DNA from 3 places in the Candidatus Villigracilis saccharophilus genome. Region 3 is predicted to be linked to each of the others. Evidence: riboswitches for the same ligand, from Rfam matches in the RefSeq annotation. Region 3 holds a riboswitch; each other region holds the start of a gene.
What was found. A riboswitch is a leader RNA that binds a small molecule or an ion and turns the genes downstream of it on or off. The one in region 3 is predicted to bind cyclic di-GMP.
Positions count from the first base shown of each region.

Region 1: linked by a shared signal. The riboswitch ahead of IPL17_RS03970 (hypothetical protein) and the one ahead of IPL17_RS09345 (M23 family metallopeptidase) in region 3 are both predicted to bind cyclic di-GMP.
Region 2: linked by a shared signal. The riboswitch ahead of IPL17_RS22390 (transposase) and the one ahead of IPL17_RS09345 (M23 family metallopeptidase) in region 3 are both predicted to bind cyclic di-GMP.

Region 1 is NZ_JADJSO010000007.1:1,489-11,247, reverse strand. Features, by position in the region: gene IPL17_RS03990 (DUF4012 domain-containing protein) at 1-1,022, opposite strand, end outside; gene IPL17_RS03985 (hypothetical protein) at 1,187-1,726, shown strand; gene IPL17_RS03980 (tetratricopeptide repeat protein) at 2,107-5,553, shown strand; gene IPL17_RS03975 (S8 family peptidase) at 5,645-7,096, opposite strand; gene IPL17_RS03970 (hypothetical protein) at 7,093-7,509, opposite strand; cyclic di-GMP riboswitch class I at 7,593-7,681, opposite strand; gene IPL17_RS03965 (hypothetical protein) at 7,813-8,259, opposite strand; gene IPL17_RS03960 (response regulator) at 8,256-8,972, opposite strand; gene IPL17_RS03955 (ATP-binding protein) at 8,965-9,276, opposite strand; gene IPL17_RS03950 (hypothetical protein) at 9,284-9,550, opposite strand.
Region 2 is NZ_JADJSO010000071.1:38,366-48,124, reverse strand. Features, by position in the region: gene IPL17_RS22420 (response regulator transcription factor) at 1-348, opposite strand, end outside; gene IPL17_RS22415 (hypothetical protein) at 385-822, opposite strand; gene IPL17_RS22410 (response regulator transcription factor) at 1,078-1,728, opposite strand; gene IPL17_RS22405 (histidine kinase N-terminal 7TM domain-containing protein) at 1,733-3,868, opposite strand; gene IPL17_RS22400 (hypothetical protein) at 3,924-4,526, opposite strand; gene IPL17_RS22395 (restriction endonuclease) at 4,439-5,290, opposite strand; gene IPL17_RS22390 (transposase) at 5,343-5,891, opposite strand; cyclic di-GMP riboswitch class I at 5,972-6,062, opposite strand; gene IPL17_RS22385 (hypothetical protein) at 6,293-6,613, shown strand; gene IPL17_RS22380 (S24 family peptidase) at 6,671-7,981, opposite strand; gene IPL17_RS22375 (hypothetical protein) at 7,978-8,970, opposite strand; gene IPL17_RS22370 (hypothetical protein) at 9,303-9,759, opposite strand, start outside.
Region 3 is NZ_JADJSO010000022.1:82,440-92,198, reverse strand. Features, by position in the region: gene IPL17_RS09365 (cation:proton antiporter) at 1-585, shown strand, start outside; gene IPL17_RS09360 (hypothetical protein) at 626-1,018, shown strand; gene IPL17_RS09355 (hypothetical protein) at 1,182-1,784, shown strand; gene IPL17_RS09350 (hypothetical protein) at 1,786-2,013, opposite strand; gene IPL17_RS09345 (M23 family metallopeptidase) at 2,198-3,985, opposite strand; cyclic di-GMP riboswitch class I at 4,246-4,336, opposite strand; cyclic di-GMP riboswitch class I at 4,416-4,506, opposite strand; gene IPL17_RS09340 (InlB B-repeat-containing protein) at 4,750-7,011, opposite strand; gene IPL17_RS09335 (InlB B-repeat-containing protein) at 6,975-7,649, opposite strand; gene IPL17_RS09330 (InlB B-repeat-containing protein) at 7,702-9,759, opposite strand, start outside.

The DNA.
Region 1 (9,759 bases), on a different contig from region 3:
GCTTCGATCTTTTTTCGCGCCTCCTGCGCCTGTGCCAGCGAGATCTGCGCATTCAACAACTGTGGGCTTGCAGATTGTAATTTCAAGAGCAGATCCATTACCTCCAATGGCTGGTCGTTTAACAATGCGGTTTCAATTGCAGGTGTAATTGCGCTTAATCCCTCGTCTGCTGCGCTTGCAAGGTTTTGCGCCAGGGCAAGAACCGGTTCCGCCTGACTCACCGTTCCGCCGTATTTAGGGATCCAAGCCAGGTATGGTGCCGTCCATAGATAGGGCCGTACTTCAGTCTCAAGCGTATCCAGGTTAACTCGCAGCTCATGTACTTTACTGGCCATTTCCGGTAGCTTCTCGAGATCGGGCGTCGGGATAAGGTAGGTTTCCAATGCGTTTGCTTTTGTTTCAATCGCCAGTACGTGTTGATAAATATTCCAAGCCTTCCAGCTGAGAAAAGTTATGGCAAACAGCGCTAGAAGAGAGAATGCTATGACTGCCTGCTTAACGATACTCGACTTGACGGGGGGCGGCACGTGATCGGTGTTCAGGCGTTTTTGTTCCATATTCACCATCTCGGCCAGTTGTTCAATCCCTTTGCGCTGCCAGTCGCTGAGCGTGCTGTTTGCGGATGGCTGGGATTCATTGCCTGTAAAGCGATATGTTGCCCGCTCAAGATCAGTGAGTCCATCTATGCGGCCATATACAAAGAATAAAATGGAATTATCAAGGCTTTCCCACGCATCTCGCAGACTGGACGGAAAAGACTCCCCGCGTAAAAATGGAGCGAAATACTGCGCCGCCAGGATTCCAAACACCCCCCAGCGTGTATCGAGTCTTTTTCCCTTGCGCGGCGGGTTGGGTGGCATCATCTTTCGAAAAACGTCCGTTACCATTTGTACAAGCTGTTCGCCGGAGGATTTGCTTGTTCCTGGAGCTTTCCAGGGATGATCATTCAGCATATCCGGGGCGCGTAGGTTTGAAAGGATTTCTTTCAACAACTCAATATGTAATGTGTTTGTTTTTTTCATCTATATAATAGGAGTATTTTGGGGGTCAGATTGTCTATTGAGAAGGATTTCAAATCCGTAAAAAATCCGTAACGATTTTACTGCACCAATTCATTATAATGTAGCCCATTGATTAATTGGATATCAACCCTCTAGATTAATAAATTTATTAAAGGAGAATAAAAATGAATATAAAAAATCGTTTTGTGATCGCGGTAGCTCTGGCTATGGTGCTTGTTTTAATTGCAGCCGGTACATGGGCTGCACCCAAATTAGCAGGGACTGTCCCGCCTGTTCCTGAGACTGGTGGATCAGAGGTGGACACAAGTGTACCTGTTCCTGCTGTCGGCGCCCCGGCTTGTGTCGGCGGGCCGGTAGATATGCGGACCGCGATATTCACACCAAATGAGACTGTTTGTATCAGCGTTTTGAATGTGGCAGACCCTGTTACTGCTTATGTCGCAGCTCCGGAAGGGAAAACCTTTGTCGGCGATGTATTCAAAGTCACGGCCCCTTCCACGGATACCATTGTCCAGGTTTGTTACGCCTACCCGACCGAACTTGCTTCCAAAGAAGCTAAAATTTACAAACTGAACGAGGAAGCAACCCCGTTTGTTTGGATTGAAGTTCCCGGCGCAGTTGTCGCGGATGGCACCCTCTGCGTTTCAAGCGCTGTGGGTCCAACAAGCAATATCGGTGTCTTTGCCTTGATCGGCAACCCATAATATCCTGGCTTGTATCTAAAATAAAATCAGGAAAGACTGCGTGTCTTTCCTGATTTTATTTTAAGCCTTGGGTTTGACAAATAATAGGCGGGATAATAACGCTGGAAATTTACTTACCAATTATCTTGACGAGAATTATTGTTTTATGTTCACTTAAACTGTGTGCATTTTGGCAGGTTCTAGGGAAAAAGGAATAGTATAATAATTTTATCCACTGAGAAATTTCGATCGAGAATACACTCCTTGTTGGTGTCAAATAAAACGGTTGTGTCAGCCAGATTTCCTTTCAAATTTTTATAACCTTTGTCACATATCCAATATTAAACCTGTTAATGTCATCCATTCAATGTAGAAACTGTGGTTTTGTTAATCCTCCAAACATGCGTTTTTGTGGGAATTGCGGTCTGCGTCTATTGGCGACGGGCGTTCTGCCTGTTATTGAACCTATTCCCGATCACGTAGGTGCCAACCAGCTGGGCGAATTAGTCGGGGCAGATTTGTTGGATAGATTCAGACAGGCAGGTCTTGAAGCCACTGGTCAGCATCGCAAGGTAACAGTGCTGTTTGTAGATTTATCAGGATATACCCATCTTTCCGAGCAGCTTAATGATAGTGAACAGGTATACGAATTGGTGCAGCGCTGTACTAAAATGTTCGCGAATGATGTATATAAGTATGATGGGATGGTGGATAAATTCACCGGGGATGGATTGATGGCTCTATTTGGCGCGCCTATTGCGCATGAGAATAGTGCCGAACTTGCCATCCGCGCTGCGCTCGACATGCAATCTGATCTGGAAAAATTGAGCGCGGAACTTAAAGACCGCCTCGGTTCGGAAATCAAGGCGCACATTGGCCTGCATTCGGGCAGTGTCGTGGTCGGAGGGATTGGCTCGAACATGATGATGAATTACACTGCCATTGGCGATGTGGTCAACATGGCCAGCCGCATTGAAACTGCGGCTGATTCCGGCACAATTCTTGTCAGCGATGTTGTATATAAACAGGTACGTACCTTATTTGATTTTGAGGCGGTTCCGCCCTTGCACTTGAAAGGTGTCGGACAGCCGGTCGTTACTCATCGTGTACTTGGGACGAAAACCAAGCCGGGTTCGGTGCGTGGGATCGAAGGTTTATACGCTCCGATGGTTGGTCGTGACGGCGAACTTGCACGTCTGAACCAGACTGTTAACGCCATGAATAGTGAAAAATTGGGGCGTTTCTCTGCGGTCAGCGGAGAGGCGGGTATTGGGAAGAGCCGATTGATTTCAGAATTTAAATTCTTCCTATCACAACTACCGGTGCAGGTCCTGGAAGGCTACAGTCTGATCTATCGAAAGGGTATCTCCTATTGGATATTCCAGGATATGCTCCTGCGCTTGCTGGATGTGGATGCTGAAACTCCGAGAAGCGAATGCCAGGCTAGATTACGTGAGCGTGTTATCCGTGTATTGCCCAACCGGGTCGATGATGTTTTGCCCTATCTCGAGCAGATGCTCTCTCTGCCGCTCTCAAATCCTGAGACGGCAAAACGGATCAACTATTTGGCGGCTGAACAGCTTCGTCAGCAAATATTTCTGGCTGTTCGAGATTTAATCCTCGCAGAAACAAGCCAGAAGCCGGTTGTGTTGATCCTCGAGGATTTGCATTGGGCAGATTCGGGTTCTTTGGAATTGCTCGAGTTTCTAATGGATAGTCTGGTTAAAAATCCAGTCGTGATCGTGGCTGTATCCCGTTCTTTTGGGGATGGGAAACTCGCTGATATTACAAAAAGGGCCAGCGAACTTCTCCGGTTGCGGTTCACAGATTTATCGCTGAAGAGCCTGTCTCCAGATCAAAGTGACCGGCTTTTCTCGCAACTATTGGCGATCCAGAACATGCCGGAGGCGATGCGTGCTCATATTGTTCAACTGGCCTCCGGTATTCCCTTGTATCTGGAGGAAATTCTGCGCATGTTGATGGATCGAAACCTGCTGATTCGGGTCGATGGGCATTGGCGGCTTGCAGATAAGGTCGACCATATCCTATTGGGTGTTCCCGATACCATCGAAGGATTGATCCTGACGCGTTTTGATCATCTTGAATTGATTCAGCGCCATATTTTGAAAGTGGCAAGTGTGATTGGCCGCTCATTTACACGCGCCATCATTATTGAATGTCTGCCAACCCTCACCGTAGAGGAAGTTAATCAATCCATGCGCGTCTTGCTCGAACGTGAGTTTATTCTCCCCGACCTGTCGCCTGGCGGCGAGTATATGTATAAGCACGTTCTGGTTGCAGATACGATTTATAGTACTTTACTTAAGCGCGAGCAGAAGGAATTGCATGGCCGGGTGGCTGAGACCATTGAAAAGCTGTTTGCGGATAATCTCGAAAACCAGATTGATGTTCTTGCCCGCCATTATTTTTGGAGTGACCACGAAGAGCGTGCCCTTTATTACTTGATTTTGGCCGGACAGAAGTCTGCGCGCAACTACAATACGGCACAGGCGCAAAAATATTTTGAAGATGCGTTGTCGTTATTACCCAAAGTCGAACACTTGCCCCAACAGGCTATTCAGATTCATATCGGGTTGGGAGATGCTCTGTCATTGGCTGGCGACTATCCGAATACACGGGCGGCTTATGGGCGCGCCGCCCGATTGATTGCCGAGGATAAGAATGTCAGTCCTGAAATTGCCTGTAGTATACAAAGAAAGATCGGAATGACCCATGAAGGTCAGGGTGATTATGATCAAGCATTGGTCTGCCTTGGGATTGCACGCAAGATACTTTTGGAAAATGGGTTGGATTCACCTGCTGAACTCTCTCAAATCCTGAATGATACTGGTTGGATTTACTTTCGCCGCAGCAATTTGGACGAGGCCGAGAATTACCTGATGCAAGCACAGACCCTGGCTGAAAAAGCCGCCCGCTTGGATGTTGTTTCATCGGTTTACAACCGCCTTGGTGGGGTGCATTATCAAAAGGATCAGTTAAAACAGGCTCGTATTTTCGTTGCTAAGAGCATCTCCATTCGTGAAGAGATCGGCGATATTTTGGGTGTTGCGCGTTCATATAATAATCTTGGCAATCTTGGCTGGAAACTGGGTGACTGGGATGAGGCTTTGGATAATTTTAAGCGTAGCGCAGAATTACAGACTAGGCTGGGCGATATGGAGGGGATTATTATGCTCAATGGTAATCTGGGGCTGCTGCAGATTGACCGTGGTAATACAGATGAAGCTCGGCAATACTTGGAAGAAGCGTTGAATCAAGCTGAGCAAATCGGTCATAATTTTCATATTGCATTGTCTAATCATAATCTGAGCGTACTTTTCAATGCTCTTGGAGAATGGTCACTTGCTCTTGAACACAGCTTGCGAAGTGAAGCATTGCTCAAGAGTCTTGGAGAAAAAGCTACCTTGGTGGATGTGTTCGTGAATAAGGGTAGTATTTACCTTGGAATGAATGACCTTATAAAGGCTGCCCAGTGTGGAGAATCCGCTGTTTCCTTGCTGGCTGAATTTACCGCCGATACTGACACAGAAGTCAAAGGGACCGCCTTGAGATTGCTGGGCGATGTTGCTTTGGCCGTGAATAATGCGGATGAAGCCGAAAGACAATATCGTCAGGCGGAGCAGATCTTTGAAGCGACTGACAATCACTTGGAGCACGGACGTTTACTAATGCGGCGGGCACGTCTTGCTGCGCTTAAATCTGACCGCGAACTCTCCAAATCCTATCTTAAGAATGCAGAAAGAACTTTCAATCAATTAGGCGCTCGTTTGGATATCCAAAAACTGGACACCCTGGAACGGGAGTTGCGTTTTCCTCACAATTCATAATTTTATTGCTCGTTTTTTTCTAAATTTTTGCTTAATTTAAAAAGCCCCGACTTTTGGGTCGGGGGCTTTTATGTTCTTTATGTCTATTGTATTATTGGTCGAGCAGGAAGAACGATGTAGCTGTGTTGGAATTTTCAGCATCCGGACTTTCCCCGGCTGCAAAGCCATCCATGAATGTGGGATCTGAAATAGTACCGGCCCATGTACCGCGAGCCCCAGCCCACGTTCCACGTGCGCCAGCCCACGTGCTGTAACCGCCGGCCCATGTACCGCGAGCCCCAGCCCACGTTCCACGTGCACCGGCCCAAGTTCCGCGAGCTCCAGCCCACGTTCCACGTGCACCGGCCCAAGTTCCGCGAGCTCCAGCCCAAGCGCCATATTCACCCGCCCAAGTTCCGCGAGCTCCGGCCCACGTTCCTCGAGCTCCATCCCATACTCCGTAACCGCCAGCCCAGTCTGCGTATGGATCATATAAGCGGAAGGTAGCGGTAGCTTCGTCGTAGTATGAGTAGCCTTCGTAATGGATCGTTCCAGCCAGGTCGGCTTGGATATCCATCCCGTCATTGGCGGTTCCGCTGACTTCAGCGAAGACTGCGTCAGGAGCATTTACCATGCCCGCGCCTTGCTGCCACATGCTGTATAAGGCGTCTGTGGTGTTCGCATCCACCCATGGGAGGGCAGTGCCTGTTAACCGCATTTTGACTTCGTTAGGAGTAAGGGAAGGGTTGTTTGAAATAACAAGTGCCGCGACACCTGAGACGACCGCTGTTGCTTGCGAGGTTCCTGCCAGATTGAAATAGGATTTCTTAATCCAATTATCCGGATATTGTTTGACAAGCACTGATTTTGCCGGTACCACTGAGGTGATGTGTCCACCTGGAGCGATTAGATCGGGTTTTACAAAACCATCCAGGGTAGGTCCTGTACCAGAAAACGGAGTAATATAGTCGTCGTTCCAGTCTGCGGGGGTGAAATTGTCAGTGAATGCACCTACTGTGATAACGTATGGGTTATTCCCCGGAACCGTGACGGTCATAGGATCTGGTCCGTTATTGCCCGCGGCAACAATCACGGTCAAACCATTTGCCCAAACCTGGGTTACTGCTTGATTAAGAGGATCAGCCCAATATGGAGATTGAACCGGAGCGACTAGGGAGAGATTGACGATCCGGATATTATAGCGTGCTTGATTTTCGAGAACCCACTGAAGCCCCATGATCACTGTTTCGTAGGTGCCGTATCCGGTTTCATCCAGAACGCGCACACCAGCAAGTTTGACATCTGGAGCTACTCCATTCCAGTCGCCATCTGCGCCCTTCTGGCTGTTGGCAATGATACCGGCGACGTGGGACCCGTGGCCGTTGGGATCAATGGGTTTGCGGCTTGAGGAAATAAAATCCTTCCATGCAACAATACGATTGGATTTATTGTTCGCGCCTTTTGCTAACATCGGCAATTCGCCGAATATACCTGTATCGAGTACTGCCACGGTCACGCCAGAGCCGATCACTCCCTCTCCCCAAACGATATCAGCACCGATCACGTTCGGATAGTCGGTGGTGGTAACGCCTTTTCCTTATTCTTTTCTTCAACATTACTATCTTTACTATCTTTCTTCTTTTCCTTGTCATCCTCGCCAGGTTTATCATCATCGCTGGATTGAATAGTTCCATTAGGCACGACTGCGACGATTTCTTTTTCCAGGCGTAATCGGGCAGCGGCCTGATCGGTAAGCAGTGCGCCAACGGAGCGAATAATATCCAAACGTGAGGTGATCGTACCGCCGTGTTTTTCGACCAATTGGGCAGCTGTGTCAGTGGTGGTCGCCTGAATGATGTATGACTGCTGTTTTTGGGTTGCCGAGACGGGTGTTTCGCCAATGAGGCTGACCAGCACTCCCAGAATAGCTAACGCCATCATTGTCTTTAGTATGTAAGTAAATCTTTGTTTTTTCATGGCTGCCTCCAAAAAATCTCTCAAAAACAAACAGGCCTGGCTATTTTTGCCAGGCCTGCAAGACAGGTAACAATTGTCTCAACTTCGGCGGCCTGGCGATCGTGACCGATTTCTCGGTTTTAGACCCGTGGCTTTGCGTCGTCGGTTTTCACCGATTTTGCCTTTTCGTTTCTTTTATAGTTACATCATATCACTTTCCGAAGAAAATACTATATCCTTACAAAACTGATAAAAATTCCTGGTGTAATTATCCCTTGTCAGGAATAATGTAGGTGTAAGACTCGAGTAAATCGCACGCTTTGGTTATCCGTAATTATCCTTTCGCGCGATTTTGATAGGCTCTACTATTATGTTTGCTTCAGCAGACAGGCCGAGAAGTTTGATTATATTTGAACGAGTAATATACGCGTTTCCTTCAATTAAGACCCTTCCATTAATATCTTTAATCGGTTTGACTGCAAGCATACCAACCTCAAGCTCCTTAAGCGTAATCTCCCTGACTCGGTTTTCTTCCGGAATGGGCTGAAAGCTGTGCAGGGTGGTAAGCGCTTGAATGACTTCCGGCATATAACGATTTTGAGTGGCTTTTAACTTGGCAAGGATCTCGTCATGCATTAAACCCTTTAACAGAAGTTGATCATAGTCTATACAGATATTGAGAATATGCGATCCCAGATCAACCATATAGATTTCCGGGAAAGATGGATCAAGGCACAGATCATCAATCGAACGATCTTGACCGATGATCACTTTCGTAACCAGCTCAAGGCGGGGTATGTTTTCAATAGTTTACTGGCTGCAAAGGGGTGGTTTGAAAATATCACAGCCTCTGGCGCATTGAACATCTGGTTATCTTCAATTTTATCCAGCATCTGTTGTGAAAAAGTGATCCAGCCTAATTGCGAAAGAGCGGCTGCCATCTCATATTGCCAACCGTTGTTAATTTTTAGCTCTTTAACAATATGAGCGACAAGTTGTTGGGTGCGTAATGAGCGCCCATACGCTTTGGGATTGACGATTGCCAGTACTTCTGTAAGCATACTAATGGATTCTTTTAGTGTGTTTTCAAGAAGCTCTTTTTCAGACATGATCAATTGGTACTGTCTTAAGCCGGCGTTTAATGATTGGGTGAGTAATTTGCCTGAACAGGGCTTGGAGAGGAAGCGAAATATTTGACCCTTATTAATGGCATCCATGGCTGTTGGCAGGTCAGCATTGCCAGTCAGGATCATGCGAACGGTGTTAGGAGCTAAGTCCATTGCCTGAGTTAGAAATTTAATTCCATCCATTTTTGGCATGCGGAAATCCGATACAATCACGGCATAAGGACCGCTGCTGGAAATCTTTTCCAATCCTTCAAAGCCACTTTCAGCGACATCAATATTGTATTGCGTACTCAACTCGCGCTGGAGTGAATTGAGCAGGAGAATTTCATCGTCAACAAGAAGAATTTTATCAGTCATAATTTGCTCTTCTAGGTAAACGAATGGTAAACGTTGTCCCCTTGCCGGTCTCGCTCTCGAATTCTAATGTGCCGCCATGTTTTTTAACGATCACAGTATATGCAATCGCCAGCCCCTGGCCTGTTCCACGGCCTATATCCTTGGTTGTAAAAAAAGGATCAAAAATCTTGCTTTGGATTTCTTTTGGGATACCTGTTCCGTTGTCAGTGATACTCATTTCGATTAATTCTCCCGCTTGACGGCTGGCAATAACAATCTGACCTTTCTCTTCGCCAGAGTCTTGAATGGCGTGGATGGCGTTAATTATTATATTAAACGACCTGACTCAACTCGATGGGTAGACACTCCACACCAGGAAGATTTGGGTCGAGGTCGGTTTTGATTTCCGCTATAATTTTCCATTCGTTGCGGGAAAGGGAAATGGCATTCTGAATGATTTGATTCAGGTCGGCGATCTCCTTGTTCTCACTTCCAGGGTGTGTGAAAAAACGCATGGCAGTTACAATGTGGGAAATACGGTCGATGCCTTCGAGCGATTGTTCTATCGCTTTAGGTGCTTCTTGCTTGAAGTATTCCAATTGTGCAAAGGTGACATCTTTCTCTGAATCAATCGCTAATAAAGGAATTTTGATTCCAGTTTTGACCGCGTCTTTTGCTGATCTAACTTATCGAGCCATCCAAGAATAGTATCCAGTTGTTGGCCCAAAAACGCAAATTGCTGCCTACCAATTGGGTAGGTGTGTTTATTTCATGGGCTACCCCAGCAGCTAATTGGCCAATGGCTTCC
Region 2 (9,759 bases), on a different contig from region 3:
GGCTTGCAGGAGTTCCACCCGCGGTGTATCTTTTAACATGTAGCCCAATGCCCCAATTTTGATGGCTTGATATACCCGGTTACTTTCTGCAAAACTGGAAAGGACGAGGATGCGGAAGTTTGACGAGATCTCTTTTAACTTTGGAATGGTGGCCAAGCCATCTTGATATGGCATTACCATGTCAAGCAGGATTACATCGGGCTTCGTTTTTCGTGCGATCTGGACTGCCTGCAGGCCATTTTCAGCTTCACCAACAACTTCCATGTCTGGCTGGAGTGAAAGAATTGCAACCATTCCTTCGCGTACAACATTTTGATCATCAACAACGAGAATACGGATTTTATTCATGGCGATTACCTATGTGATGGATATGGTTTGCCGTTTTTAATGGATGGCAATTGTGAACGCGGAAAATCTTTGCGCATTGGCTTGTGCGTCGTTCAGTTCCGATTGTTGCATGCGCCATTGGTCAGGGGACCAAACCTCAAGATATTCTCCCTGCCCGACGATGACAAAATCAACGGTCAGTCTGGCATATTCCATTAGCTTGGGCGGCAGGGTGATTATGCCTTTGTCGTCAATTTCTAAAAACACGGCTTCGCCCAGAAACATTCGAGACAGTAAGCGGACAAGCGGGTCTGTGATATTTAAGGAAGTGATCCGCGAATAGATCTCTCCAAATGTGTTTTCGGTAAGAATAAGCAGGTTTTGATCAAATCCCTGGGTTAAGTAAACTCCGCCTAAAATCGACTTTCGCCAATTGGAAGGAAGAGTTAGATGATTTGAATTTTTTAACCCGCTAAGGTGATGTCCGAGGAACAATTTAGATCTCCTGAAAAGAATTCTGGGTCAAGTTGTTTATAGAAGTATTATAAGAATCAAGCACATATTACGAAACCTACAAAACAGGTGTTTCCGCAAGCGAAAGTTGCCCAAATTGCGATGCCTATATGGGTAAAAATGACCATGACGATTGCGAGTAAAAAAATGCACATGTCATATGATTGCTATGACTTAAAAAAATACCCGCGCATTTTAGCGCGGGCTGGATTATGGTTTGATACCAATGATTCGAACTTATTTTTTTGACTCGGCCAGACCTTCATTGATTGCATATAAAGCCGCTTGGGTGCGGTTGGCTAGATGGAGTTTGTTCAGGATGCTGCTGACATATTTTGCCACCGTTCTCTCATGGACAACCAGCGAATTTGCGATTTCTTGGTTGCTTAAACCACGCGCAATAAATTTCAAGGTCTCCAGTTCCCGGGGTGTCAAAGGATTCGCTGTGTAGATCAACTCTGCAGGATGATCTATTTCATTGATGACTTTCATTGCAATGGAAGGTTGGATCGAAGCCTGCCCCTTTGCAACATCACGGATCGCCTGCAATAACTGTACCCGTGTCGCATCTTTTAGTAAGAACCCCAACGCTCCGGCCTTGATGGATTGGTAAACCAGGTCGCTTTCGTCAAAGCTGGTCAATACCAAAATTCGCGAATCTGGAGAAACGTGTTTTATTTTTGGAATGGATTCCAGACCGCTTTGTTTTGGCATCATTAAATCCAAAAGGATGACATCGGGCTTTGCTTGACGAGCGATCTCCACGGCTTTAATTCCGTTTTCGGCCTCGCCCACAACTTTCATGTCTGGCTGAAATGAAAGGATCGTAACCACTCCATCTCGCACCACGCTTTCATCATCTACTACAAGAATGCGTATTGCCTTCATAAAATTATTCCTTTCTGCCGACTGTTACAGAGATTTTTGTTCCCGCGCCAGGTGCGGATGTGATCTTGTACTTTCCGTTTGCCTGTATGGCACGTTCCTTCATATTTGGAAGCCCCAATCCGCCCTGATCTATTTTTTTGATGTCAAACCCGCGCCCGTCATCTGTGATTGTAAGTATAACATTTTGGCGGGTTTGCTTTAATCCGATGGAGACGTTTTTTGCATGTGCATGCCTAAGAATATTATTCAATGCTTCCTGTGCAATGTAATATAGGGCAATTTCCTTATCTTTTGTCAGCTGGATGTTTTCATCTGCGAGCAGCCGGGCTTTGATGTCGGCGCGTCCCTCAACCGCAGCCAAACGATGGTGCAGGGAGGAAACCAATCCATCATTAAGATCCACAGGCTGCATTTCATATAGAAAGAGACGCATTTCTTTTACGGCTTGTCGTGCATTTTCTCCGATGCGGGTTAGGACTTGCAAGGGGGCGATTTCGGATCCTGCTTCCATTCCGGCTTGTGCTGCCTCAGTCAGAGCGACCAGCCCATACAGTTTTTGACTCACAGAGTCGTGCAGGTCGCGTAACAGCCGCTGACGCTCTGAAAGTGCGATCGCGAATTGTCGTCGGCGATTATTGTCGATCAACGTTGCGATTTGATTTGAGATGGTGGTGAGTCGAACCACTTCATCTTCACTGTAGGTGATGTTCTCATTCCGCCCCAGGCAAATGCAGCCGATCACTGTATTCTCATGTTCTGTAGAAATGATCAACGGAATGAGTACGGCGCAATCAAAGCCTAATTTATTTAAGTTGGCTGTAACATCTATCGAATCATTGAATTTATCCACAATGAGTGGATGGTTTCCCTCATTGTGCATCAGCCATTTATATATGGTTGCGGCGATCGATTCTTGTTTTATTATCTTATTATGATCGGGCGCAAGCCCAAATTGAGATTTTAAAGTAAGTCTTGCTGGAGAGCCATCGCCTTCTTCGGTCAGGAAAATTGCAACTGCCTGGCTGCGGAATGAATATACGATCTGATAGCTGGATTCGGATAAAAATTCCTCTAAATTTATCGAGCGGCTGGCTGCGCTTGATACCGCATTCAGGAGAACGAACAGTTCGTCGCGCGCCCGTTGACGCGCGTCATTTGCCAGTTTACGTCCTGTAATATCTCGCCAAAGGATGAGGTGACCGAAGTCTGCGTCACTTTGATCTGTCAATTTGGAAATGCGAATATTAAGGTAGCGCCAATCCTTTTTGGATTTTACGCTTCGACGCATTTCTATTTCTTTATTGCCTTTGGTGGAGTTTAGAATGTTGGGCCAATCAGTCAGAATTTGATCTATGGATTCTCCGTAGATTTTTTCGTGGGATAACCCGATCATTTCCTCTGCCGCAGTGTTCAAGTCGATCACTCTGTTGCGGTGATCAACTACCATCCATCCGTCATCCATGCCTTCAACTACTAAATCCCGTGTAATGGGGGTTGTCTCAATTGAATGCCTGTTGAAAATCCCATATGAAAAGCCAATGAGCGCCAGTGAGAAAGATACCATGGAAAGCAGGATGTCAGTTTCCGTGCTGACTCCAAATATTGTTGATACTCTGCTTAGCAAAGGAAGAAGGGCGCCGATGATAATAGTCCCGGAACGAAAAAAATGGATACTCGGTTTGCGAGCGAAAGTGTCAATTAAGAATACATTACATGCGAGAAGAATGCTGATAATATAGATCGAATTCAGTTGTTTTCCAATACTGTTTTCGCCAATAAAAAAAATGGAACGTAGGGGTTCGGTCCAAAATGCGAATTGAAGGATTGCTGGTGCCAAAAAGAAAAAAATCATCGCGGTGTTGTGCATCCAGCGAGTGCGGTTATTCATCCAGCTTATGCGATTGGTGTAGATAAGCGAAAAATAGAATTGCGCCATTGCTGCAATTGCCAGGCATAAATAGTTTATGGATGTTAATACCCGCAGGGAAAAAAACGGCTCTGGCAATTTGTAAAGATAGTATGATATTCCCCAGACGGTAACTATACTTGCGATAATTGAAAGACTGATCGCGTCGGCGGTTTTCTTGTTTAAGAGAAAAACAGCGCCGATGAGCAGGGCGATCGTGGGAACCAGCAGCAAATTTAATAATGGGTAGTTGCATATTTTTAATGAATTGGAATGGCGCTAATTAAAATCACCCGTGCTGGGCGGCTTTCTTTGTTCCACGGCTTGCAGAAAACTCGACGACACGGTGACGAAACGCCCAAAAGTCTGGGGCCAGGTGCGGCAAACTTTCCGATTCAAGTTCTGTCAACCAGAACACAACGCGGATGGATTGTTCCACCAGAAGTTCTCTGTGCATGTTAAGGGCGCTAAAAATCGTGCCGTTCACTTGCCCACCTACAATCCCCAGCTCTGATACAAAAAAAACAATTTCATTGTGATTTTTTGTTTTGCATATTGCGTCGATCACATCTGTTTTACCCGTTGCCTTGATCAATTTGACTTTCTGATCCCATTTTATAATTTCTTTTTCAAGAGCCTTTTGGGCTTTGATCTGTTCCGGTTTTGATTTGTGGATCGCGAGCAAAATGCTCGGTCTTTGCCAGTGAATGGCAAGATTAATTTCATCCGTCAGGATTTCAATCCCTTCTTTGAATGATTTGCTGTGAAAATCTTGTTTTGCCATGATTAAGGAATCTTCACGTTCTATTGATCTTTGGAAAGGAAGTAAATTATTTTTAAAGGTAGTAGATCTTGTGCTTCGCGGTTTAATTGGTTGTAGTACTGCTTCCACAGATCGAAAAAGGCGCCGCTGTTTAGTGATGTTATTTTCTGGAAGTTTCCGGATGCCAGTGCCTGCATGGCTTCATTTGTAAAACCGCCGATGGAAAAGATCACGCCATAATCATTTGGCCCCAGGGTGGACAGGAAACTTCTGATGCCTTCCAATGTTACCGCCTGACCTCTGTGCTTGATCTGCCCTATGATCCTTTGTCCCTTCGCGCCAATTGGATCTACGAATGCAATCAGATCAATGTGACCGCGTTCTTTTTCAGGCGGCGCGATCCATGAAGGGTGATAATCCATTGCACGCAAGAGTTCGGCAAGCATGGTTTGAAGTTTGGTGTGGTGTAATTGACGTAAATGGCTTTCGATCTGCCCCCATGCAGCTTCCTGCGCGATCTCCATAACCATTATGCTTTCGGGAACTGCTTGTTTGCGCGCTTCATAAAGGCGCATGGCCTCTTTGTAAAAGTCTTGTACATTAACAAACCTTCTGCAGGCCTGATAGCCTTCTTCGGTAATGTACCAGCGTCCTTTTTCAGTTTTTAACAGCCACCCTGCGTGCACAAGTGGAATCGTAGCTAACCGCACAATTCTTTCATAACGCGGTAAATTCGATTTGGAGGAATATCTTAATTCATCCTCGCTTAATTGATTGGTTATGGGGATGAGCGATAATACTTCTTTTGCTGTCAATCCGTCCGGCTTGTCCCACAGGATTTCGAATACACTACGTAATAATTCGCCCACCCTCTTTATTGTCAAGTTGGACATTTGTAGAATCCTGTTTGGATGTTTTGTTTTCTGCCTGTATGATTCCCAAATATCACAGGGTATATAAACCCTGCTGTCGGCGCATCAAGCGGATATATTGCACGATCATTTCGTTGGGGTGGGGGCGTATTCCTAGCACGACCAGATGACCAGGCGCCCAAAAATCATTGGACAAATTCTCTTGTGCTATACGCCCAAAATTTGAGAGAATGAATTTTGAAGTTTCATTTCGTATAGTATGCATAAACTGCGAGGGGGCAACTGAAGCATTTACACGCACTCCCCATTGGAAATATTCAGGATTGACTGTGGTGAACTCTAGTCGCCAGCCATACGAAATACAGATCTGTTGCAGCCACTGTGATAAATACTCTACTAAATCCCCTTTTAATTGATGCGCAGGAAAACGGGGAATAAGGAGACACGTGTAACTCAGGTCGTATGACTCGGAGTGAATAGGCTCAAGTATGACTTCCGGGTCTGAATCAAGAACATCCTCTTCTTTTGTATGAAATAAAGAAAAGGTATTACTGAGCTTTGTGTCATTTTGATCTACAAAGTCCAGATTACCATCATCCAAATCAGACTTGTTATTCTGCATTTATTCCCTTTATAAAAATTATACCTGAGAACGGGAAAAAGTGGGCAATTAAAACCCCCGCAGAGCATTAAAAAATGCCTTTTGGCGGTCTGGCAATCCTAATTGCATGAACACAACCTTAGACCCATGACTTTGCGTCCTCGCATTTCTGCGAGTTTGCTTTTTTCCATTGTATTTCAGTATTATAAAACAAAAAAAAATTATTTTGGAAATATTAAGGATGAGATATGTGAGGCTGGAGTGGAGCCGAGTGCGTTGATGTATATCAACCAGCATCAATAAATGTGGTCATAGTTTCCGCATGGATTTAATATACTTTAGCAATGTTTTTTTTTTATTAAGCAGATATGCTTGGTCTACTTATAACGCCTAGGAAAGAAAGTAGGACGAGGCCAATGTTTATGGATAAAAAAGTTGTTTTCAACGGCATTGAAATATTAACTTCGGAGGATGATGTTTCTGCGAAGAGTTTTTTCGATTTCACAGAAGAAGTGATCGACATGCTTGAAAGAGACCTTGATAAAAACGACGAAAATTTTCACCTGAGCATCAACACGGAATTTTTCGTGAATAGAAAGCCCAAACATAGCATCTCTGTCAACGGCCTGAGTAATCAAAAGACCCGCGGAAAAGTGGTGAAGATCCTGCAAAGAGCTGCCAGTTTATTAAGCGGACACGCCACCGGCACAGCCAGCGTTAATCTAATAATTGATGACCGCTGACCTTGTTTTCCCATGTATCGGGATATATTATTTGCAGAGTAGATGAATTTATATTAATTAGGAATCGAAAGGTTTTGCCACTGCGTAAATAACGCCAATGATCTTGGCGTTATTTTTATCCCCTAAATGTATATCATTATATTCATCTCCCTTTTCTGTGGTTTCAGATTTAAGGATTTGCCGATCTTTTCGATATCTTTTTACCGTTAAAAAACTTTGTGTTGTTTGTTGGTCCTCAAACGACGCCAAAACAATATCGTTTTCATCTGCCGCAGGGACGAAGAGTATTAAAACAAAATCGCCGTTCTTGATGGATGTTTTATTTGCAATGTTATTCATGCTGTGACCGGCAACTTTTACCCAGCCCCAATTTATTTCTTTAGAGGCTATCTTGATTTCATTTGATGTCCGCTTGAGCGGATGCACATCGTGCGGCTGGTTATTAAGAAAAATAATCCTTGCTTCAGCAGCGCCGGTTATATTTAAACCTATTTCGGGTTTCCCGGATTTGCCTGCCGCGACCATCTGTTCATAGACCGGCAGGGACTGTAGTGATAGGTATCCGTCTGTACGCGTTTCTTCAAATGGGGAAGTTTTATTGTTTTCTAAATGACTTTCGATTGATTTTCCAGTTGATGTGTTTTGAAAACTTGGAATGGATGCCGGCGTAATGGTTTGAATGAATTGGAATGAAACGTTCCTACCAGTATGTGTTTCTTGATAAATTATTTTTTCTTTCTCTTGGGTTGTGGGAGATGATCTGGCAGATGAATTCTCCTGGGAGGTTTTGCTTTCGACGTTTTCCGTATCACCTGTTGGACTTTCTTTTTTAGATGCCCCATTATTTTTAGCCGACGGGGAGTCCACGACCCGAAAAAGAGGTTCGTTGGAAAATTTTTCAAGGGTCTCTTGGATATCTAATTTCAGTTCTTTTTTCTTTCTGCTTTTTGCTTCTGTTCTAGGTGTGCTTAGGCTGGTATTTGTCTTAAGAAGCTGCAAAGCATTTTCTAATTCACGTCGGGCGCTTGGGAAATCCTTCATTTTGCTGTAATTTACCCCAAGCAGCCAATGCGCAACAGGGTTATTCACTTCTGTGTCTGACAATTTGTTAATGGCTTGCAAAAGACAGTCCCTTGAGTTGGGATGATCTCCTTGTTCATAATACGCGCATCCTAAAAACAAGTAATAAAACCCTTTTTGTGAATGGCTTTGAATGTTGGTTTGTTGTAACGCATCGAGCAAACAGTTGATTGCGCTTTGTAAATCATCTGGCCGTGAAGCGCTTAAATTGTAAGCCCATGCTCTCAAGCGCGATGAGTTTTCATTACATTCAAGTTTGTTGATGATCGCAATGATCTCTTCTTTCATACTTCTTCATCCAGGGGAAAAGATTCAACGCCGTCGGGCATTCTCTTGGGTGTTGAATTTGTATAAGTGCGGGGATTTTTCATGCCTTGATTAATGACTCCATATATGGATGTCAAAAGCTTTGCTGTGAAGTTGGTGGTATCCATGCGGTCAAGTCCATTGGCGAGTGTAAAAACCATATCGCGGGCCATTTCCGCCAGCGCTCTTTTCTGTGCGCGCAGTTGATACGCTTTTACTTCGCCTTGCGTGACTGTTGCATGGGTTGCGTGTCCTGTTTCCCAAATTCGAATTCTTTGGCGTTTGATTTCTTCCGGTAACTCTACATCTATAATCTGCAGGTAGGCAAGTGAAACACCATTCACTTGTAGTTTGGCATTAATATTTTTTAATATTTCACGCATTGTTTCTGTGGAGAGAAGTTGACCGCCATTAGCGCTGGCGATAAATATTTCTTCAAGATATCTGCTGGCGATGTATTCACCCAGCAATCCATTGGCTTTGCCCATGGCAGATTTTGACCATTCGTGACCTTCCTTGCCGCTGGAGAGAGCTTCCTCCACTGCTTTGCGAGTTGCCCCCGCGTTGTATTCGTAGAGTTCATTCCCTTCCCTGCCTTTTTCCGAATTTGGTGTCATGAAGAATTCGCCTTTTGCTTTTATGTCAATGCGAATGCCGTCCTTTGTCCACGCGGTGACGATGATTTCTTCGATCTGCGGGCAGGTATTGAGGACAGTTTTTATCGTCTCGTGCAGTTCCAAAAATGCGTCTCCCTGCCCGACGACTCTTGAGAACCGATTTCCACGTTCCAAATAGATCGCATTACCAGGGTCGATCTTGAGGTTAGCCGGACCGCCTATTTGGGTTTGCCAATTCTCCGATGGATCCAGTTTTCCGTTTTTAGCTTTTATGGTGGGAAATTTGATCAGGTTTGAAAGTGGAGGAGGCATGGGAGGGCGTCCATAAACACGCAAATTCACCACTTTTTTCATATTGACCGAGTCTGGCAGGGCATAAAAGAATTTTAAAAATGTTCCTGCGGTTTTGAAAAGATGTTTTAAGATCATTGAAGACAAGAAAAGCGGTGTAAAAATGAGAACAAAACCCGCAGCAATGAGTACAATTTTATAGTTGTTCGATAGATTGTCCGCCACTGCTTGCTCCAGCCGGGTTAATAAACAAAAGACTGCAAACAATATTGGGATGATCGCTATAACAATAATAGGAAGTAGTAAAGAGCCAGCCCGCTGTAATGAGTCAGCAAATGCTTGTTTTTCTGTATAAGAAGTTTGCCATTCATTTGGATCAATTGAGTATTTGAATCTCATAATGCCCCCTTTTTAGGTGCATTTGCAAAATAGGCATCCTTATATTTTTGGAGTTCTGCCTTGGCTTCTGGCGTATAGCTTGAATCGGATTGTTGCTCGATCATATTTTTTAGCGCTTCAAGATAAACCTGCGCGATGGCTTCCTGATCTTTGCCGGGGTGATGTTCCTGTGCTTGTTCCAATCCCTCCATTACTGCGGTCAGTAGGAGAGACCGTGCATATACGCGGGCTTCCTCTTCAAGACTTTCCGCTTCAGCTTTGGCGTCAGCAAGTGCCATTTCACGTTCCCGCTCCCGTTCCACTTTCCAGGTTGCGATCTGCTGCTCGATCACTTCGACATCCTTGTCTCTTTGTTCTTTTTTGTCAGTGAAATTAAACCCGGAAGCCTTGACGCTGATCAAGCGTATCCCATTTTCGCGCAAAGGGGTTTCGATCAGGTTTTTGATATTTCTG
Region 3 (9,759 bases):
CTTGTTGCAGGACGCCGTTATTTTCCCTGGTTGTTACAACGCGTGGAGAAACTAGGTTCTCAGGAACTATTTACGCTCGCTGTTGTCACACTCGCGCTCGGTGTGGCCTTTGGTTCAGCTTACTTTTTTGGTGTTTCTTTCGCGTTGGGCGCATTCTTCGCGGGAGTGGTCATTAATGAATCAGATCTCAGTCATCGGGCAACGCATGATCTGCAGCCCCTACAAAACGCATTTACCGCTTTGTTCTTTGTTTCAGTTGGCATGTTATTTGATCCTGCTATTTTGATCCGCGAGCCTTTGCAGGTATTGACTGTGCTGGCAATCATTGTGATCGGGAAATCGCTCGCGGCATTTTGGATCGTGCGCCTGTTGAAGTATCCTCTGGCTACCGCCTGGACCGTTTCGGTTGCCCTGGCGCAAATTGGGGAATTTTCCTTTATCCTGGCCGGGCTTGGCTGCAGCTGGTTTACTTTCTCAAGACGGGCAGAGCCTGATCGTTGCCGGCGCCTGCTTTCGATCACAATCAATCCACTGCTTTTTTATTTGGCATCCAAACGGAATCTAGTGACGACCAGATCATTATAAATAATCTGATTTGAAAGATCATATTTGATAGGAGTGATCTATGAAACGTTTGATCCTCATCTTTTCGATGCTCGCTTTATTTATCTTTCCTTCAGCAGTTCAAGCGGATGTGGCTCCGCCAATCAATCCACCGGGTTCAAATCTGCAGCCGGGCACAGAGTCCACCCAGGTGAGGATGGTGGCGGAAACTGTTCTGGTCGATGTGCAGAAGGATCTTGATCTTCGCAGTTTGGGCAATGCCATCGTCACCGCAGACTTCACCATGCGCAACCTCGGCAATGATCCCGAGAGCATGGCTGTCCGATTCCCGATTGCCGCACAGAATGGGCGTTTCGAGTATCCCGAGATCGCCGATTTGAAGATCTCTGTCGACAGGAAAAGATCGAGTATCGCCGCACCAGCTTTCCTGATGAAGGAGACCCGAGCCAAATGATCCCCTGGGCTGAGTTCGATATTACCTTCCCGCCCGGGCAGGACGTTTCCATTCAAGTCAAATACGAGTTGAATGGTTCGGGATATGCCCCTTACACCGCCTTTACTATATCCTCGAATCGGGTGCGGGCTGGAAGGACACCATCGGCAGCGCGGATATTATTTTGCGACTGCCTTATGAAGCCAGTCCGCAAAATGTGGTGATTGGGCTGCAGATCGGATGGGCGGAAACCACGTCCGGAGGAGTTTTTCAGGGTAACGAGGTGCGCTGGCATTTTGATAACTTTGAGCCTGGTCCACATGAAGCCATTCATAACATGGAGTTCGCGCTCGTAGCCCCATCAGTTTGGAACAACCTGCTGATCACACGCGCAAATGTTACCAAGTCTCCCAATGACAGCGAAACCTGGGGACAACTTGGAAAGGCTTACAAGTCCATATTCTTGATGCATAAATATTATCGGGAAGATGACGCAGGAAAGGAACTTTACAAATTGGCTATTGAAGCCTACGAAAAGTGTCTCGCGCTCAACCCCAAGGATGCGCAATGGCATGCCGGTTTTGCCGACCTGCTTGCCAATCATGCTTTCTGGAATTCTTTTTTGACCAACCCAACTATGGATGTTTACCGTGCATTCAATGAAATACATACGGCACTCGAGCTGGCGCCGAAGGATGCCAAGGTTCTGGAGATCGCAGAATCAATTTATTTAATGTTCCCAGAGGGAATGATAAAACTGAAAACGGATACAATTTCCCGTGGCTGACTCAAACTCCCACTCCGCTTCCTGTCACCCTGACAATTGCACCTGCTGAAAGTACAGTTGCCGCCTCGGCTGTAGATGCAACGGCAACTCTTGTTCCGCGTGTTACGAATACGCCCCTGCCCATCTCGAGCCCTAGTAAAAACGAAACCACACCTTCGCCAAAAGCAACCCCACCCTGCGGGGCAGCAGCACTGGCTCCGCTAACAGCGATTGGCGTATGGTTGGTCAATAAACGCAGGCTGCAGCATTAAACCAGAGTCTGCTTACGCTCTAATAGATATTTCAAAACTCATTCACGATAAGAAATAAGGCTTAACCACAAAGATCCAATATTTTAAGAGAATAGACATGGCTAGACCGAACAAAGGCGATAGCCATGTCTACTAATTCCTATAAATAATTATCCGTACTTGTTACTGAATCCCAGCCCAATTCCCGGAAATCGGCATGTCGCCAGGATTCCCCAGTGCGAAGACCAGGTCAGCAAAGCCAATCGTATTACTGTTCCTCAGCATAAACACCCCATTGCGATAGACCCCGATCGTATCAACCCCATCATTATTCCAATCACCAGTCACAGGTTGGTCGCCCTTCAACCCGTAATTGAGCGCAACATCCGCAAAGCCGCTGACGTTCGCGTTTTTCAGGAAAATCACCCCATTATTCGGACGAAATACTCCGGTGGTATCCAAACCATCGCCATTCCAATCGCCGACAATGCCCACATCACCCGGGTTACCAAGGAGAAAGGTCGTATCAGCATCTCCTGTGGAATTGCTGTTGCGCAACAAAAACTGACCGTTGTGATAGACCCCAATCGTATCAACACCGTCTCCATCCCAATCCCCGGCAATCGGTTGATCGCCTGCCTGGCCGAAAGAAAACACAATATCTGCGAAACCCAATGTATTTGAATTACGCAGGTAGAAAGTACCGTTTCGATAGACGCCGATCGTATCTGTTCCATTACCATCCCAATCGCCCACTACAGGATAATCTCCTCCCAATCCATAATTTATGACGACATTCGCGAATCCGTCAGTATTACTATTTTTCAAGTACAAGGCTCCATTGGCTGGCCGAAAGACTCCAGTCGCATAATTTGTGATGATTGGAGATGCAGGCAGTGCTTCGCTAAGCAGCAAATTGTTATTAATGTCCTTTTTTACGCCTGCTTTCTCGAGCCACATATAACCAGGATCCGTATCATAACTCCAACGGCCACTATGAACATACCATCCCGAGAGAGGCGTGCCATTAATCGCAACAAGCGCTCCATTGTGCTTAAGAGTGAAATGAACGTGAGGAACAGATGATGCACCGCCAGAGCATGTGGCTTCTGCAGGTGTATTTGCGACCACACCTATTTTGTCATTTTGTTTAATTGAACCTGAAAAGCTTTGTATGTTTTCAAGATGATAATAAGTTGTCTCCCACCCATCTGCATGTAAAATTTTAAAATAACACGCAGAAACTTGGATCGGAATTCCTGCAGCGCTTGCAACTATCCAGGTATTGCTTGTATCAGATCCCCAGGAAAGACCTCCAGGATAGAAATCCAAAGAAGAAGCATCCCGGAACGTGCAATTTGTATTAGTGATACATCCGCTGTTATCATGAACGCCCCCAAATCTCCATGATGTTCCCTGCAGATAGGGGAGTTGTAATAAGTTATCCGGTGCGACTGGCATTCCCGATTCCGCAGACAGGCTTACAAGGTTGTTTTCATCAAGCGGACTATTATTTCCAAATAATCTTGCATAAGTCTGGTAAAAGCCATTGGCTTGGCTGTTATCCAGTATCAATGATATGTTTTTTTCATTCATTGCGGCAAGTCCCGCGATGATCGCATAGGTCCCCGCATTGGTGCCTGATGCTACACTGACAGTATACCCATCCGAAGTAACAAAAGATTCCAGAGACCGCTGTGAAACAGACAGCGGAGAGTAGGAATAAAGATGCAAATAATAAGCCTCTGTCATTTTATTTGACAGGTATTCAACCTGAGAAATAAAATGACCGGCATCCAAACCAAAAGCATCTTCCAATTTTTCAGCATTGGGATTGGAAATTAATTGGGAATGAATTTCCAACAAGGTCAGATAAATTTTTGGGTTTATACTGAAATATTCCGAGCGGCCATATAGATCATCAGCATATACCAACAGGTGAGGAGCATTGGTGCTAAGGTAAGATTTCAAACTAAAATCCCCCACATTAGGTCCGTACACAAACTCGCCATCTGACAAAATTATGCTTGCAGCTAAACCGGAATTATCCTTCGCTTGAACCCCCTCAGGAACCGCAAATGCGCAGAACAAAATGCAAATTAATAATGAGCTGGTGAAAACTACATTTTTGAATTGACTGATTTGATTCCTGGATGTCATGAAAATATTCCTTCATATGAGCATCCAGATCTTTTGCATTTTTGAAATGTAAGCAATCTCGACTGCTCGTTTTCGGCAGCTTGGCGATCATGGCTGTGCGAACTCAGCTTTAGACCCATAGCTTTGCGTTCCTGCTTTTCAACAGGTTTGCGATTTATCGATACGATAGACTCTTAAAGTTCAAATAAAAACGGATCTGACTTTTGCCAGATCCGCGAATGGAAACACAAAACATGTGGTTTTCAGCGGTCTGGCGATCCTGGTTGTATGTCAACAACTTTAGACCCATGACTTTGCGTCCCTGTTTTTCAACAGGTTTGCGATTTCATTAACATTTATCTGTTTTTAGTTTAGCACATCCTTCAGGTTTTTCACTTTTCAAATCAGAAAAGTCACCCCATATTATTGTAAGGTAACTGCAGGCATAATCATGTTTGTGGAATACGTCTTGTAGAGGCCTCGATACACGCAGTCTCAGCCAAAAAAACTTTGAACTCACAATTAAAAAGAACATGGCTATGCTCCCCGACAGCATAGCCATGTTTCTCGTTTTTACAAAATTCGATCAGTATATTTTATGGGATCCCATCCCAGTTGCCTGAGATCGGCATATCACCGGGGATGCCCAAAGCGAATACTATATCTGCGAACCCTATCGTATTGGAATTCCGCAGGTAGAAGGAACCGTTTCGATATACCCCAATGGTATCAATTCCATCATCGTTCCAATCGCCGATCACAGGTTGGTCATTAGCCAAGCCATAATTTAGCGCAACGTCTGCGAATCCGCTTACATTTGTATTCTTCAGGAAGATCACACCATTGCTTGGGCGGAAGACCCCGGTGGTATCCAGACCGTCACCATCCCAATCCCCTGCAATGCCAACATCGCCCGGGTTTCCAAGATAGAAGCTCGTATCCGCTGGCCCCGCAGAATTGCTGTTGCGCAGCAGGAATTGGCCGTTGCGATAGACACCGATTGTATCAGTGCCATCCCCATCCCAGTCCCCAGAAACCGGCTGATCACCTGGAAGACCAAAGGCGAACTCCAGGTCAGCAAAACCAATGGTGTTGGAATTGCGCAGGTAGAAAGAGCCGTTGCGATAAATTCCAATCGTATCTGTTCCGTTACCGTCCCAATCTCCTGTTATAGGATAATCTCCTCCCAATCCATAGTTAATGGCGATATCTGCAAAGCCCGTTGTGTTGGCATTCTTCAGATACAAAAGCCCATTACTCGGCCGAAAGACTCCGGTTGTATCTCCACCAGAACCCAAGCCGCCGGAACCATTATTGATCACAAAGTCTCCAGCTGCCGCGTTGATCAGGCTATTGTAGTTGGCACTATCACCCGCCACGAAGTCTGCTGTGATGGCATATGTGCCGATAGCTGTTGGCACGGTTGCAGATCCATTATATTTAATATTGCCAACCGTACCCGCAACTGAGCCAGTCACAATCGCCGCTTGTGGAGTGGCATTAAAGACGACCGGCGAATTCGTTACAGATAATGTCGGCGTGGCTTTGTTGATTGAAAAAGAACCAGCAACGGCATTCGTCAGGCTGTTATAAGCGGTCGGATCGTTTGGCACGAAATTCGCTGTGACCGTATAGGTGCCGGCATTGGTCGGCACGGTTGCGACGCCATTATATTTAATATTGCTAACCGTACCCGCAACTGAGCCAGTCACAGTCGCCGCCTGTGGAGTCCCGTTGAAGATAACCGGCGAATTTGTTACAGACAAGGTCGGCGTAACTTTGATCAGCGTGTAATTGACACTAGCTGAATGAGCATGGGCAGGCATGGTGATCGTGTTTATGTTGGCAGTACTGGTGTCATTATTGGTGCCAGTCCAACTGCTGATCTGCCAACCGGAGGTTGGTACTGCCCCGCTCAAGCTAATGGATGCAGCGGTAAGATATTGACCTGCGGCACAACCGGTTGAGTTAGCGGGAGTTGCGACAGGATCTGTACCTTGCCCGGTATGGCTGAGAGCCAGCGCATAACATGTGGGAGGCAGAGCGGTCCACTTGGCATACAGTGTGATGTCTGCGCTGAAGGAGTAGCTCGCGCCATTAGCGTAGTTCGTGCCTGTGCCATTCGCGAGAGTGTTCCAGCCCGCGAAGGTGTAGCCTGTGCGTGTGAAGGTATTGAGCGTCAGGGCGGTCGGGACATTCGCAACCTGCGGAGCCATCGTGCCAGTCCCACCGTTGGCGTTGAAGGTCACCGTGTGCGTCGGCAGAGTTGTCCACTTGGCATACAGCGTGATGTTCGCAGCCGGCATGGTTGTGAAGGTGTATGCCGTGGTGAGACCTGCATCGCTGTACCAGCCGCCGAAGGTGTTGCCAGCCTTGGTCGGAGCTGTCGGAGCGCTGACCGCCGAGCCGAAGGGCTGGGTGATCGCAGTGACCGCCGAGCCGCCATTGCTGTTGAACGTGATGGTGTAGCTGTTGGCTGTCCACTTGGCATACAGCGTGATGTTCGCAGCCGGCATGGTTGTGAAGGTGTAGGCCGTGGTGAGACCCGCGTCGCTGTACCAGCCGCCGAAGGTGTTGCCAGTCTTGGTCGGGGCTGTCGGAGCGCTGACCGCCGAGCCGAAGGGCTGGGTGATCGCACCAACCGCCGAGCCGCCATTGCTGTTGAACGTGATGGTGTAGCTGTTCACTGTCCACTTGGCATACAGTGTGATGTCTGCGCTGAAGGAGTAGATCGCGCCGTCAGCGTAGTTCGTGCCCGTGCCATTGGCGAGGGTGTTCCAGCCCGCGAAGGTGTAGCCTGTGCGGGTGAAGGTATTGAGCGTCAGGGCTGTCGGGACATTCGCGACCTGCGGAGCCATCGTGCCAGTCCCGCCGTTGGCGTTAAAGGTGACGGTGTGATCGGCAGGTGTCCACTTGGCATAGAGGGTGATGTCTGCGCGAAGGAGTAGATCGCGCCGTCAGTGTAGTTGTGCCTGTGCCATTGGCGAGGTGTTCCAGCCCGCGAAGGTGTAGCCTGTGCGGTGAAGGTATTGAGCGTCAGGGCGGTCGGGACATTCGCGACCTGCGGAGCCATCGTGCCAGTCCCCGTTGCGTTGAAGGTCACGGTGTGTGGCAGAGCGTCCACTTGGCACGGTGTGTGCGGCCAAGGTGTGCCGTGGACCGCTGTACCAGCCCGAAGGTGTTGCCAGCTGGTGGGCTGTCGGAGCGCTGACCGCCGAGCCAAGGGCTGGGTGATCGCACAACCGCCGAGCCGCCATGCTGTTGAACGTGATGGTGTGCTGTTCACCGTCCACTTGGCATAGAGGGTAATGTCCGAAGCCGGCATGGTTGTGAAGGTGTATGCCGTGGTGAGACCTGCGTCGCTGTACCAGCCGCCGAAGGTGTTGCCAGTCTTGGTCGGGGCTGTCGGAGCGCTGACCGCCGAGCCGAAGGGCTGGGTGATCGCACCAACCGCCGAGCCGCCATTGCTGTTGAACGTGATGGTGTAGCTGTTCACTGTCCACTTGGCATACAGCGTGATGTCTGCACTGAAGGAGTAGCTCGCGCCATTAGCGTAGTTCGTGCCGTGCCATTGGCGAGGGTGTTCCAGCCCGCGAAGGTGTAGCCTGTGCGGTGAAGGTATTGAGCGCCAGGGCGGTCGGGACATTCGCGGCCTGCGGAGTCATCGTACCAATCCCACCGTTGGCGTTGAAGGTCACCGTGTGCGTCGGCAGAGTTGTCCACTTGGCGTACAGCGTGATGTCTGCTTCGAAAGAGTAGAGCGCGCCGTCAGCGTAGTTGATGCCTGTACCATTCGCGAGAGTGTTCCAGCCCGCGAAGGTGTAGCCTGTGCGTATGAAAGTATTGAGCGTCAGGGCGGTCGGGACATTCGCGACCTGCGGAGTCATCGTACCAGTTCCGCCGTTGCTGTTGAAGGTCACCGTGTGCGTCGGCAGAGCGGTCCACTTGGCATACAGTGTGATGTCTGCGCTGAAGGAGTAGCTCGCGCCATTAGCGTAGTTCGTGCCTGTGCCATTCGCGAGAGTGTTCCAGCCCGCGAAGGTGTAGCCTGTGCGTGTGAAAGTATTGAGCGTCAGGGCGGTCGGGACATTCGCAATCTGCGGAGCCATCGTGCCAGTCCCACCGTTGGCGTTGAAGGTCACCGTGTGCATCGGCAGAGTTGTCCACTTGGCATACAGCGTGATGTCTGCGGCCGGCATGGTTGTGAAGGTGTAAGCCGTGGTGAGACCTGCATCACTGTACCAGCCAGCGAAGGTGTTGCCAGCCTTGGTCGGTGCTGTCGGAGCGCTGACCGCCGAGCCGAAGGGCTGGGTGATCGCACCAACCGCAGAGCCGCCATTGCTGTTGAAGGTGATGGTGTAGCTGTTCACCGTCCACTTGGCATACAGCATGATGTCTGCTGCCGGCATGGTTGTGAAGGTGTAGGCTGTGGTGAGACCTGCGTCGCTGTACCAGCCGCCGAAGGTGTTGCCAGTCTTGGTCGGTGCTGTCGGAGCGCTGACCGCCGAGCCGAAGGGCTGGGTGATCGCAGCAACCGCCGAGCCGCCATTGCTGTTGAACGTGATGGTGTAGCTGTTCACTGTCCACTTGGCATACAGGGTGATGTTCGAGGCCGGCATGGTTGTGAAGGTGTAGGCTGTGGTGAGACCTGCATCGCTGTACCAGCCGCCGAAGGTGTTGCCAGTCTTGGTCGGTGCTGTCGGAGCGCTGACCGCCGAGCCGAAGGGCTGGGTGATCGCACCAACCGCCGAGCCGCCATTGCTGTTGAACGTGATGGTGTAGCTGTTCACTGTCCACTTGGCATACAGCGTGATGTCTGCTGCCGGCATGGTTGTGAAGGTGTAGGCTGTGGTGAGACCTGCGTCGCTGTACCAGCCGCCGAAGGTGTTGCCAGTCTTGGTCGGTGCTGTCGGAGCGCTGACCGCCGAGCCGAAGGGCTGGGTGATCGCACCAACCGCCGAGCCGCCATTGCTGTTGAAGGTGATGGTGTAGCTGTTGGCTGTCCACTTGGCATACAGGGTGATGTCTGCGCTGAAGGAGTAGCTCACGCCGTCAGCGTAGTTCGTGCCTGTGCCATTCGCGAGAGTGTTCCAGCCAGCGAAGGTGTAGCCTGTGCGTGTGAAGGAATTGAGCGTCAGGGCGGTCGGGACATTCGCGATCTGCGGAGCCATCGTGCCGGTTCCGCCGTTGCTGTTGAAGGTCACGGTGTGATTGGGCAGAGCCGTCCACTTGGCATAGAGGGTGATGTTCGCAGCCGGCATGGTTGTGAAGGTGTATGCCGTGGTGAGACCTGCATCGCTGTACCAGCCGCCGAAGGTGTTGCCAGTCTTGGTCGGTGCTGTCGGAGCGCTGACCGCCGAGCCGAAGGGCTGGGTGATCGCACCAACCGCAGAGCCGCCATTGCTGTTGAAGGTGATGGTGTAGTTATTCACGGTCCACTTGGCATACAGGGTGATGTCTGCTGCCGGCATGGTTGTGAAGGTGTAGGCTGTGGTGAGACCTGCATCGCTGTACCAGCCGCCGAAGGTGTTGCCAGTCTTGGTCGGTGCTGTCGGAGCGCTGACCGCCGAGCCGAAGGGCTGGGTGATCGCAGCAACCGCCAGCCG